One region of the Streptomyces sp. NBC_00045 genome, then DNA from elsewhere that is predicted to be linked to it. Evidence: predicted binding sites of a transcription regulator. Region 1 holds the regulator's gene; the other holds the start of a gene.

Region 1 (6,573 bases):
AGGCTGCGGCGGGAGCGGACCCGGCCGTCGCCCGCGCACTCGGGGCACGGGGTCGGGACCACGGTGCCGAAGCCCTGGCACTGGGGGCAGGGGCGCGAGGTCATGACCTGGCCCAGGAAGGACCGGGTGACCTGCGACACCTCACCGCGGCCACGGCACATGTCACACGTCTGCGCCGAGGTGCCGGGGGCGGCACCCTCGCCGGAGCAGGTGGTGCAGACGACGGCCGTGTCGACCTGGATGTCCTTGGTCGTGCCGAAGGCGGCCTCGTCCAGTTCCAGGTCGAGGCGGATCATGGCGTCCTGGCCGCGGCGGGTCCGCGAGCGCGGGCCGCGCTGCGAGGCCTGGCCGAAGAAGGCGTCCATGATGTCGGAGAAGTTGCCGAAGCCGCCCGCACCGAAGCCGCCCGCGCCGCCACCGCCGCCGGAGGAGGACAGCGGGTCGCCGCCGAGGTCGTAGACCTGCTTCTTCTGCGGGTCCGAGAGCACCTCGTACGCGGCGTTGATCTCCTTGAAGCGCTCCTGCGTCTTCGGATCCGGATTCACGTCCGGGTGGAGTTCGCGCGCGAGGCGGCGGAAGGCCTTCTTGATCTCGTCCTGCGATGCGTCGCGGCGCACGCCGAGAACGGCGTAGTAGTCCGTGGCCACTTACGACTCCGCCAGGATCTGTCCGACGTAACGTGCCACTGCGCGTACCGCTCCCATCGTTCCGGGGTAGTCCATGCGGGTCGGTCCGACCACGCCGAGTTTGGCGACAGTTTCGCCGCCCGAACCGTAGCCGACCGAGACGACGGACGTGGAGTTCAGTCCCTCGTAGGCATTCTCATGCCCGATCCGTACGGCCATCCCCGACTCGTTGGCCTCGCCCAGCAGCTTGAGGAGCACGACCTGCTCCTCCAGCGCTTCGAGCACCGGCCTGATCGTCAGGGGAAAATCATGTCCGAAGCGCGTGAGATTGGCGGTTCCGCCGATCATCAGCCGCTCCTCGGCCTCTTCGACCAGAGTCTCCAGCAGGGTCGCGAGCACGGTCGACACCGTGCTGCGGTCCTCCGGTTCGAACGACTCCGGCAGATCCTGCACGAGCTGCGGCACGTCGGTGAACCGGCGGCCGACGACCCGACTGTTGAGCCGCGCCCGAAGATCGGCGAGCGAGGTCTCGCCGAACGGCGTCTGGCAGTCGACGAGCCGCTGCTCGACCCGGCCCGTGTCGGTGATCAACACGAGCATGAGCCGGGCCGGAGCCAGCGACAGCAGCTCGACGTGCCGGACCGTGGACCGGGTCAGGCTCGGGTACTGGACGACGGCGACCTGTCGGGTGAGCTGCGCCAGCAGCCGCACCGTCCGGCCGACGACGTCGTCGAGGTCGACGGCGCCGTCGAGGAAGTTCTGGATGGCCCGGCGTTCGGGCGTCGACAGGGGTTTGACTCCCGCCAGCTTGTCGACGAACAGCCGGTAGCCCTTGTCCGTGGGGATCCGGCCGGCGCTGGTGTGGGGCTGGGCGATGTAGCCCTCCTCCTCCAGCACGGCCATGTCGTTGCGCACGGTGGCGGGCGAGACGCCGAGCCGGTGCCGCTCGGTGAGCGCCTTGGAGCCGACCGGCTCCTCCGTCCCGACGTAGTCCTGGACGATGGCGCGCAGCACCTCAAGTCTGCGTTCGCTGAGCATGGCGCACACCTCCAGCTGGTCGTCGGTGAATCGTCGTGGTCGGTTTCATCTGCTGCGTTGGCACTCCGGGCGTTCGAGTGCCAGAGATCCCCCGGCCAGTGTACGGCCGGGTAGTCAGCCCCTGGCAAGGGCGGCCCGCCAGGGTAGCGTCCCTGCATGGACGTGCATTGGGAAGAGGCGGGCTGGGAGCGGCTGACCGGGCGGACCGGGCGGCGGCGGCTTCCGGTGTGGGACTGCACCGTGGGACTGGTGGTGGGGGACGAATCGGTCCTCCTGATCGATCCGGGCTCGTGCGTGCGGGAGGGTGCGCAGCTGCGGGCCGAGGCGCAGCGACTGACGGGCCGGCGCGTGACGCATATCGCATTCACGCACGGGCATTTCGATCACGTACTGGGCGTGGCGGCGTTCTCCGGCGCCGAGGTCTTCGGGGCGGTCGGGCTCGACGCCGAACTGTCGACCGGCCGCGAGGAGCTGCGCGCCGGTGCGGTCCGCCAGGGGCTGGCGGAGGCCGAGGCCGCCGAAGCGGTGGACCTGCTGGTGGGGCCGAGGCATTCGGTGTCGGGCGAATGGACGCTGGAGCTGGGCGGGGTCCAGGTCCTGCTGGCGAACGTCGGCCCCGGGCACACCCGGCACGACCTGGCGGTGTTCGTCCCCGGAGAGCGCGAGGTGGTGTTCTGCGGGGACCTCGTCGAGGAGTCGGGCGAACCCCAGGCGGGCAGTGACGCCGTGCCGGCGCAGTGGCCGGCGGCCATGGGCCGGCTGCTGTCGCTGGGCGGCGACGACGCCCTGTACGTGCCGGGTCACGGAGCGGTGGTCTCCGCGGACTTCGTCCGTGCGCAACGCGACACACTGGCACGGCGGTTCGGCGTGTCGGACGCGTGAGCGCCGCCTCTCTCGTAGCGTCGGCCGGATGCGTGAGTACTCCCCCGACCTGACCCCGCAGTGGAAGCGCGCCAAGGCCGTCCCGCAGGTGCCGGCCGAGCCCGACCTGGTGGTCGAGGTGGCGGGTACGGACTTCTGCGGCGCGGTGGTGGCCTGCGAGGCGGGCACGGTGACCCTGGAGGACCGCTTCGGCAAGCGCCGGGTGTTCCCGCTGGAACCGCGGGGGTTCCTGCTGGAGGGCGCCGTGGTGACGCTGACCCGCCCCTCACGGGCCCCTCAGGCGCCCCTGCGCACCGCCTCGGGCTCCGTGGCGGTCCCGGGGGCGCGCGCCCGCGTGGCGCGCGCCGGGCGGATCTACGTCGAGGGCCGGCACGACGCCGAGCTGGTGGAGCGGGTCTGGGGCGACGACCTGCGGATCGAAGGCGTGGTGGTGGAGTACCTGGAGGGCATCGACGACCTCCCGGCCATCGTGGCGGAGTTCGACCCGGCCCCGGACGCCCGTCTGGGGATCCTGGTGGACCACCTGGTCCCGGGCTCGAAGGAGTCCCGCATCGCGGCTGCGGTGACCTCCCCGGACGTACTGGTCGTCGGCCACCCGTACGTGGACGTGTGGCAGGCGGTGAAGCCCTCCGCACTGGGCATCGGGGCGTGGCCGGTGGTGCCGCGGGGCCAGGACTGGAAGACGGGCGTCTGCCGGGCCCTGGGCTGGCCGGAGAACACCGGGGCGGCGTGGCAGCACATCCTGTCCCGCGTGGCGTCCTACAAGGACCTGGAGCCGACCCTGCTGGGCTCGGTGGAGCACCTGATCGACCACGTCACGGCTCCGGCCGACTAGCCCCGGCCGACGGGTCGGCCGGGGCGGCCGGTCGACCCGGCTCGTCGAGCCGTCGGCTAGTCGACCAGGTCGCGGACCACCGCGTCGGCCAGGAGCCGCCCCCGCAGGGTCAGCACGGCCCGGCCGCCCTCGTACGGCCCCGGCTCCAGGAGCCCGTCCGCGAGGGCCTTGCGGGACGCCGTGAGCCCGGCCGGGGCCAGCAGGGACAGCGGGGCCCCGTCGACCAGCCGGAGCTCCAGCAGGATCCGCTCCACCCGCCGGTCCTCCGCGGACAGCAGCTCGCGCCCCGCGCCCGGGGAACGGCCCTCGGCCAGGGCGGCGGCGTAGGCCCCGGGGTGCTTCACGTTCCACCACCGCACTCCGCCGACGTGCGAGTGCGCGCCGGGCCCCGCGCCCCACCAGTCGGCGCCGCGCCAGTACAGCTCGTTGTGCAGGCAGCGGCCCGCCTCCGTGGTGGCCCAGTTGGAGACCTCGTACCAGGAGTAGCCGGCCTCGGCCATCACCGAGTCCGCGATCAGGTACCGGTCCGCGTGCACGTCGTCGTCGGTCATCGGGACCTCGCCCCGCCGGATCCGGCGCGCCAGCTGGGTGCCCTCCTCGACGATCAGCGCGTACGCGCTGATGTGGTCGGGCCCGGCCCCCAGCGCGGCCGTCAGCGACGCCCGCCAGTCCTCGTCCGACTCCCCCGGCGTCCCGTAGATCAGGTCCAGGTTGACGTGTTCGAAGCCCGCCGCCCGCGCCTCCGCGACGCACGCCTCGGGCCGGCCCGGTGTGTGCGTGCGGTCGAGCACCTTCAGGACGTGCTGCTTCGCGCTCTGCATGCCGAACGAGATCCGGTTGAAGCCGCCCGCCCGCAGCTCCGCCAGGTACTGCGGGTTCGCCGACTCCGGATTGGCCTCCGTGGTGACCTCGGCGTCCTCGGCCAGGCCGAATTCGTCGCGGATCGCCGCGAGCATCCGTACGAGGTCGGCGGCCGGCAGCAGCGTCGGCGTGCCGCCGCCCACGAACACCGTGCGGACGGCCCGCGGGTCGTCCCCGAGCACCTTGCGGGCGAGGCGGACCTCGTCGATCAGGGTGTCGGCGTAGTTCTCCCGGGAGGCGAGCACGCCGCCGGTGCCGCGCAGCTCGGTCGCGGTGTACGTGTTGAAGTCGCAGTACCCGCACCGCGTGGCGCAGTACGGGACGTGCAGGTAGAACCCGAGCGGCCGGTCCCCGGCACCCGCCAGGGCATGCGACGGCAGCGAGCCGTCTTCGGGCATGGGGTCACCGTCGGGCAGTGCGGAAGGCATGCCCCCATTGTCCCGCACCCGCCGCCGGGCCGGTCCCCGCGCACCGGCGGGGCGGTTCCCGCCGCACGGCCCCGCGGGGCGGCCTGCTGCCCCGCCCCGCAGGGCCCGGCGCGGACGCTACGCCTCGCGCGACCCCTCGTACATCTCGTCGATGAGGTGCTTGAACTCACGCTCGACGGCCGGCCGCTTCAGCTTGAGGCTGGGCGTGAGGTCGCCGTGCTCCACGTCGAGGTCGCGCGGCAGGATCCGGAACTTCTTGATCGTCTGCCAGCGCTGGAGGCCCTCGTTCAGGGTCTGGACGTACGTCTCGATCAGCCGGTTCGTCTCCGCCGCGGCCAGCACCTCGGCGTACGTCTTGCCCTCCAGCCCGTTCTCGGCGGCCCAGCCCAGGATGGACGGCTCGTCCAGGGCGACCAGGGCGGCGCAGAAGTTCCGGTCGGCGCCGTGCACCACGATGCTCGACACGTACGGGCAGATCGCCTTGAAGCGGCCCTCGATCTCGGCCGGGGCGACGTACTTGCCGTTCGAGGTCTTGATCAGGTCCTTCTTGCGGTCCGTGATGCGCAGGTAGCCGTCGGGCGAGAGCTCGCCGATGTCGCCGGTGTGCAGCCAGCCGTCCTCCTCCAGCACCTCGGAGGTCTTCTCGGGCTGCAGGTGGTAGCCCTGCATGATGCCGGGGCCGCGCAGCAGGATCTCGCCGTCGTCGGCGATGCGGACCTCGGTGCCGGGGAGCGGCTTGCCGACGGTGCCGGTGCGGTAGGCCTCGCCGGGGTTGACGAAGGAGGCCGCGCTGGACTCGGTGAGGCCGTAGCCCTCAAGGATGTGGATGCCCGCGCCGGCGAAGAAGTAGCCGATCTCCGGGGCCAGGGCGGAGGCGCCGGACACGGCGGCGCGCAGTCGGCCGCCGAAGGCGTCGCGGAGCTTGGCGTAGACGAGCGCATCGGCGATCTTGTGCTTGGTGGCGAGGCCGAAGGGGGCCGTGGCCTGGCCGGTGCGCCGGTAGTTGTCCTGGGTGACCTTGGCGTACTCGCGGGCCACTCCGACCGACCACTGGAAGATCTTGTACTTGGCGCCGCCGCCCGCGCGGGCCTTGGCCGCGACCCCGTTGTAGACCTTCTCGAAGATCCGGGGCACGGCGGCCATGTACGTGGGCTGGACGACCGGCAGGTTCTCGATGATCTTGTCGATCCGGCCGTCGACGGCGGTGACGTGCCCGACCTCGATCTGGCCGGAGGTCAGGACCTTGCCGAAGACGTGCGCGAGCGGCAGCCACAGGTACTGGACGTCGTCGCTGGAGATCATCCCGGTGGCAACGGTGGCCTTGGCCATGTACGACCAGTTGTCGTGCGGCAGCCGCACGCCCTTGGGACGGCCGGTGGTGCCCGAGGTGTAGATCAGCGTGGCGAGCTGGTCGGGGGTGATCGCCCCGATCCGCTCCTTGATCGCCTCGGGGTGCTTGGCGAGGTACTCCTTGCCGCGCGCCTCCAGGTCGGCGAGGGAGAGCACCCAGCCCTCCGGGTCGCCCTCGGCCTGCACCGCGTCGGCGGCCTCCAGGACCACGACGTGGGCGAGCTCGGGCAGGTCGGCGCGGCACTCACGGGCCTTGGCCAGCTGGGACGCGTCCTCGGCGATCAACACGCGGCTGGCCGAGTCGGAGAGGATGAACGCCGACTCCTCGGCGTTGGTGCTCGGGTAGATCGTGGTCACGGCTCCACCGGCGCACATGACGCCCAGGTCGGAGAGGATCCACTCGACGCGAGTGTTGGAGGCGAGCGCGACCCGCTGCTCCGGTTGCAGGCCGAGGTCGAGCAGACCGGCGGCGATGCCGAAGACCCGCTCGGCCGCCTGGCCCCAGCTCAGCGACTTCCAGTCGTCGGGGCCGCTGCCGCCGGCCGCGGGCACC
Region 2 (6,573 bases), 2.0 Mb from region 1:
CATCCCGTGCCGCACCTTCCAGGGCGCCCTCGGCGAGAAGGCCTGGGTCAAGCGGTTCACACGGGCCGCGCGGCCGGGCGCGTACCTGCGCGTGGTCCAGGAGGGTCCGGTCTCCCCCGGCGACCGCGTCGAGGTCCTCCACCGCCCGGACCACGACGTGACGGTGGAGCTCTGGTTCCGGGCCTTCACCACCGAGCGGTCGCTGCTCCCGCGCACCCTGGCGGCGGGCGCGGCGATGGAGCCGGCGGGGCACGAGGCGGTCCGCTCGTACCTGGAGAAGTACGGGGAGCGGGCACGGGTGCGTACGGGAAGTGCGGGTACCGGCCCGGGAGTCGGCGCCGATGCGGCCGCGCCGGCCCGGGAAGTGGCCGACAAGTAGCCGGAAGTAACGGTTCCGCAGCGGGAAGCGACGGTCCGCGCCGCGCTGCGTCACGAAGGGGTACCGCCCGGCGGGCTCCACTTGAGCTGTCGCCGGGGGCGGCTAGGTTGCGCCTATGACGACTGCGTTGATTACGGGATCCACGGCGGGCATCGGCGCCGCTTTCGCCCGGCGGCTCGCCGCCCAGGGCCACAACCTCGTGCTGGTGGCCCGCGACACGAAGCGGCTCGGCGAGCAGGCCACCGAGCTGCACGACCGGCACGGCATCGAGGCCGAGGTGCTGACCGCCGACCTGTCCACCGACGAAGGCATCGCGGCGGTGGAACAGCGCCTCGGCGACCGTACGCACCCGGTGGACCTGCTGGTCAACAACGCGGGCTTCGGCAACAAGGGCCGGTACCTCGAAGTCTCCATGGCCGATGAGCTGACCATGCTGAAGGTGCACATCGAGGCCGTCCTGCGGCTGACGTCGGCGGCCACCGAGTCGATGCGCTCGCGCGGGCGCGGCGGCGTCATCAACGTGGCCTCGGTGGCGGCGTTCGTGCCGCGCGGGACGTACGGGGCGAGCAAGGCGTGGGTCGTGCAGTTCACCCAGGGCGCGGCGAAGGACCTGGGGGGATCGGGCGTACGGCTGATGGCGCTGTGCCCCGGCTTCGTACGGACCGAGTTCCACCAGCGCGCCGGCATGGGAACGGACAACATCCCCAACTGGATGTGGCTGGACGCGGACAAGCTGGTCGCCGCGGCCCTGGCCGACCTGGCGCGCGGCAAGACCGTCTCGATCCCGGACCCGCGGTACAAGGCGCTGATGGGCGTGGTGAAGCTGACCCCGCGCGGGCTACTGGGCGGGGTGTCCTCGCGCACGGGCCGCAAGTACGGTCCGCAGTAGTGCGGGTGACCGCCCAAGTGACCTGCGGGTAGGCCGGCCCTGAAACCGGCCGACCGGGTGAAATCTCCCTAAACTGGACGTGTCCCATCCAGCCCGGGAGCACACCATGACATTCGTACAAATAGTCGATTACGAGACCAGCAAGCCGGATGCCGTCAACGAGGTCATCGACCGGTACCTGGCGAAGACGAAGGGCAAGCGCACCGTGTCCCACACCGTCGTGGGCAGGGACCGCGAATCCGACACGCACTTCGTGGACGTCGTCGAATTCCCGTCGTACGAAGCGGCCATGAAGAACTCTCACCTCCCCGAGACGGACAAGATGTTCCAGGAGATGATGGCCCTCTGCGACGGGATGCCCAGGTTCACCAACCTGGACGTCATCCGCGACGAGCACCTCAACACGCTGCTCGCGAACCGCATGTACGACGACGTCGCCATGAAGGGCGACATGTCCGTCGTGGACGAGATCTTCGCGGCGGACTACCGGGACCACGACATCAGCAACCCCGTGGACAAGATGGGCCGCGACGGCATCCGCGAGGACGTCGGGATGTGGCGCAGCGCGTTCGACTTCACTTTCACGCGGGACGCCCAGATGGCGCAGGACGACTACGTCACCACGATGTGGACCTGGACCGGCAAGCACAAGGGCGAGTTCATGGGGATCAGCCCGACCGGCAAGACGTGCACGATGACCGGTACGACGGTCTTCCGGTGCGAGGACGGAATGATCAAAGAAGGCTGGTGGCACTACGACGCCATGCGCCTGATGAGGGAACTGGGCGCGATGTAACCGCCTCCCGCACCCCCGCGCCCCCGAACCCTCCGCACCCCCGAACCCCCGAACCCATGGGAAAGGCCCCGGTCACCACCGCGTTGGCGGCGACGACCGGGGCCTTCCTCCGTTCGACTACACGGGTCAGTGGCTGTGGCCGTGACCGTGGCCGTGACCGGCGTCGCCCTCGTCCTCGGCCGGCTTCTCGACGACCAGGGTCTCGGTCGTGAGCAGCAGGGAGGCGATGGAAGCGGCGTTCTCCAGCGCGGAACGGGTGACCTTGACCGGGTCGATGACGCCGGCCTTGACCAGGTCGCCGTACTCGCCGGTAGCGGCGTTGAAGCCGTTGCCCTTCTCCAGCTCCGCCACCTTCGAGGTGATGACGTAGCCCTCAAGGCCGGCGTTCTCGGCGATCCAGCGCAGCGGCTCGACGGCGGCGCGGCGGACGACCGCGACACCCGTGCCCTCGTCGCCGGACAGACCCAGGTTGCCCTCCAGCACCTTCACGGCGTGGACGAGCGCGGAGCCACCGCCGGAGACGATGCCCTCCTCGACCGCGGCGCGGGTCGCCGAGATGGCGTCCTCAAGGCGGTGCTTCTTCTCCTTGAGCTCCACCTCGGTGGCGGCGCCGACCTTGATGACGCAGACGCCGCCGGCGAGCTTCGCCAGGCGCTCCTGCAGCTTCTCGCGGTCCCAGTCCGAGTCCGTGGACTCGATCTCGGCCTTGATCTGGTTGACGCGGCCGAGGACCTCGTCGGAGCTGCCGCCACCGTCGACGACCGTGGTGTCGTCCTTGGAGATGGTCACGCGGCGCGCAGAGCCGAGGACGTCGAGACCGGCCTGGTCGAGCTTGAGGCCGACCTCCTCGGCGATGACGGTGGCACCGGTGAGGGTGGCCATGTCCTGGAGCATCGCCTTGCGGCGGTCGCCGAAGCCCGGGGCCTTGACGGCAACCGCGTTGAAGGTGCCGCGGATCTTGTTGACGACGAGGGTGGAGAGCGCCTCGCCCTCGACGTCCTCGGCGATGATCAGCAGCGGGCGGGAGCCGCCGGCCTGGATGACCTTCTCCAGCAGGGGCAGCAGGTCCTGGATGGAGGAGATCTTGCCCTGGTTGATCAGGATGTACGGGTCGTCGAGGACGGCCTCCATACGCTCCTGGTCGGTGACCATGTACGGGGAGAGGTAGCCCTTGTCGAAGGCCATGCCCTCGGTGAACTCCAGCTCCAGGCCGAAGGTGTTGGACTCCTCGACGGTGATGACACCGTCCTTGCCGACCTTGTCCATCGCCTCGGCGATGAGCTCGCCGACCTGCTGGTCCTGCGCGGAGAGCGCGGCCACGGCGGCGATGTCGGACTTGTCCTCGATCGGGCGGGCGGTCGCGAGGAGCTCCTCGGACACGGCCTTGACCGCGGCGTCGATGCCCTTCTTCAGGGCGGCCGGGGAAGCACCCGCGGCGACGTTGCGCAGACCCTCGCGGACCAGCGCCTGGGCCAGCACGGTGGCGGTGGTGGTGCCGTCACCCGCGATGTCGTTGGTCTTGGTCGCCACCTCCTTCACGAGCTGCGCGCCCAGGTTCTCGTACGGGTCGTCCAGCTCGACCTCGCGGGCGATGGTGACACCGTCGTTGGTGATGGTGGGGGCGCCGAACTTCTTGTCGATGACGACGTTGCGGCCCTTGGGGCCGATCGTCACCTTGACCGTGTCGGCAAGCTTGTTGACGCCGCGCTCGAGGGCGCGACGGGCGTCCTCGTCGAACTTCAGGATCTTCGCCATGGGAGCGGTTCAGCCCTCTCGAAAACTCGGGTTTAACGAACTGCGCCCCTTGCCGCCCGGCAATCAGCGGGGTGACCAGGGGCGCAGCTCAAGCAATACAGGTGAAGCGAATGACGCTGTACGTCTTACTTCTCGATGATCGCGAGCACGTCGCGAGCCGAGAGGACGAGGTACTCCTCGCCGCTGTACTTCACTTCGGTGCCGCCGTACTTGCTGTACAGCACGATGTCGCCGACGCTGACGTCCAGCGGAAGACGCTGGCCGTCCTCGAAGCGGCCCGGGCCCACGGCGAGGACGACGCCCTCCTGGGGCTTCTCCTTCGCCGTGTCCGGGATGACCAGGCCGGAAGCCGTGGTCTGCTCGGCGTCGAGCGGCTGGACCACAATGCGGTCCTCAAGCGGCTTGATGGCAACCTTGGAGCTGGTGGTCGTCACGATCCGACCTCCCCCTTCGGAGATCTCACGGGGCTAACTGTCTGAGGTGGCGACCAGGTGGATCCGTCGTCGCGGGTGCCGGACCTGCCCGTCGCTGTGTTGGCACTCACCGGGGGTGAGTGCCAGGTGCGAGACTATTCCGGTGATTAGCACTCGGTCAAGCGGAGTGCCAACACGCTCCGCTGCGTCTTCGGCATCCGGGGGCTCCCCGGGCACCCCGAACCCCTGCAATTCCAGCCCCACCGGCGTTTGAGGCGCGGTGGCACGGGGCGGCGCCCATGACCGCCGCGCGCTCCGGCGGCCGCCCGGCAAACCCAGCCCCGCCAGCGTTTGAGGCGCGGGAGTTCGGGGGCAGCGCCCCCGGCACGGCGCCGCACCCGCCCACGACCACCGTCCGGTGGGGCCGACCCGGCCGGAGGCCCCGGCTCGGGGTGGGGGTGTGTGAAAGTTGGTGGGGTGCGCATTCTCGTGGTCGAAGACGAAGAAGGCCTCGCCGAGTCCCTGCGGCGCGGCCTCTCCGCCGACGGCCACTGGGTCGACGTCGCCCACGACGGCCACCGCGGCCTGGACCTCGTCCGCACCGGTCCGTACGACGCCGTCCTCCTGGACCTGATGCTGCCCGGCATCAGCGGCTACGAGATCTGCGCCCGCATGCGCGCCGACGGCGACCCCACGCCCGTGCTCATGCTGACCGCCAAGGACGGCGAGTACGACGAGGCCGAAGGCCTCGACTCCGGCGCCGACGACTACCTCACCAAACCGTTCTCGTTCGTCGTTCTGGCCGCGCGCCTGCGCGCCCTCGCCCGCCGCGCGGCCGCCCCCACGGCCGCCGCGGGCCCCTCGACCTTCCAGGCCGGCGACCTCCTCCTCGACCCCGCCGCCCGCCGCTGCCGCCGCGGCACGCACGACATCGAGCTCACCGCCCGCGAGCTCGGCGTGCTCGCCTGCCTGATGGAGCAGCCCGGCCGGGCCGTCGCCAAGCAGGACATCCTGGACCAGGTCTGGGACACCCCGCACGCCATCGACCCGAACATCGTCGAGGTGTACGTCTCCTCGCTGCGCAAGAAGATCGACGCGCCGTTCGGCCGTCGCTCGATCCTGACCGTCCACGGCACCGGCTACCGGATGGCCCAGGACGGTGGCTAGCCCGCTCCGGCGCCGCGCGGCCGTGGCCGCGGCCCTCGCCATGGCCGCCGTCCTGGCCGCCGGCGGTCTGTGGCTCTACACGCTGCTGCGGGCCAACCTCCTCGACAACACCACCGGCCGCACCGAGCTCGCCGCCCGCAAGGTCGCCGCCCAGCTCCGGGGCGACGGCGTACCGCCCGGCGGCCGACTGGCCGCGCCGGAGAGCGGGGTGGACCTGGTCCTCGTACGGGACGCGCAGGGCCGGACCGTCGCCTCCACCGGGGACCTCGGGGACGCCCCCGACCTGGGTGGTCTGCGCCCTCCGCCGCCCGGCGCACCCGGCGAGGACTCCCGTTCCGCGGTCCTTGCACCCGCGCACCCCGGCGCGGAACGGCGTGCGGTGGTCGTGGTCGAGGCGCCGGGAGCCCACGAGGTGTACGCCGTCACCGTGCTCGGCGACGTCGACGACGCGACACGGGCCATCGCGCTCGGCCTGCTGGCCGGCGCACCCCCGCTGATCGGCTTCGCGGCGGCCCTGGCCTGGTGGGTGACGGGGCATGCGCTGCGGCCGGTCACCGCGATCCGGACCGGCCTGGCGGCGGTCACCGCGAGCGAGCTGGACCGGCGGGTTCCCGATCCGGGTGGGGCGGACGAGATCGCGCAGCTGGCCCGGACCGTCAACGACACGCTCGACCGGCTGGAGCGGTCCGACGCCCGGCAGCGTCAGTTCACCGCCGATGCCTCTCACGAGCTGCGCAACCCGCTCGCCGCGGTGCGGGCCCGGCTGGAGGTGGCCCTGGCCACGGGCCGCCCCGACCGGGGGTCCGTCGCCGCCGCGCTGGCCGACACCGAGCGGCTCCAGCGCATCGCCGCGGACCTGCTGCTGCTGGCCCGGCTCGACGGCGGCCCGGTACCGCGGACCGAGCCCGTGGACCTGGCCCTGCTGGCCGCGGAGGACCTGGCCCGGCGCCCGGCGCCCCGGGTCCCGCTCCGGCTGGAGGCGCCCGCACCCGTACCGGCGGCCGGGGACCCGGCGCGGCTGGAGCGGGCGCTGGCGAACCTGGTGGACAACGCGCTGCGGCACGCCCGTACGGGGGTCGTCGTACGGGCGGCCACCGAGCCGTCCGCGGAGCGCGACGGCTGGGCGGTTCTGGAGGTCGAGGACGACGGCCCGGGCATTGCGGAGCCGGACCGG

The links. Region 1 encodes HrcA, which represses chaperone genes, less so after heat shock. Its sites were predicted from a motif close to TTNGCACTCNGNNNNNCNGAGTGCNAA; they were not measured.
Region 2: groES (co-chaperone GroES) is a predicted target of HrcA. The motif match lies at 4,400-4,426, and genes of this name have one in related genera.

Annotation. Positions count from the first base shown of each region.
Region 1 is NZ_CP108271.1:2,866,001-2,872,573, forward strand. It holds gene dnaJ (molecular chaperone DnaJ) at 1-647, opposite strand, end outside; gene hrcA (heat-inducible transcriptional repressor HrcA) at 648-1,664, opposite strand; gene OHA65_RS13500 (MBL fold metallo-hydrolase) at 1,821-2,546, shown strand; gene OHA65_RS13505 (DUF3097 domain-containing protein) at 2,575-3,381, shown strand; gene hemW (radical SAM family heme chaperone HemW) at 3,438-4,670, opposite strand; gene OHA65_RS13515 (AMP-dependent synthetase/ligase) at 4,788-6,573, opposite strand, start outside.
Region 2 is NZ_CP108271.1:4,816,887-4,823,459, reverse strand. It holds gene OHA65_RS22765 (MOSC domain-containing protein) at 1-379, shown strand, start outside; gene OHA65_RS22760 (SDR family oxidoreductase) at 495-1,268, shown strand; gene OHA65_RS22755 (ester cyclase) at 1,375-2,064, shown strand; gene groL (chaperonin GroEL) at 2,191-3,819, opposite strand; gene groES (co-chaperone GroES) at 3,945-4,253, opposite strand; gene OHA65_RS22740 (response regulator transcription factor) at 4,710-5,399, shown strand; gene OHA65_RS22735 (HAMP domain-containing sensor histidine kinase) at 5,392-6,573, shown strand, end outside.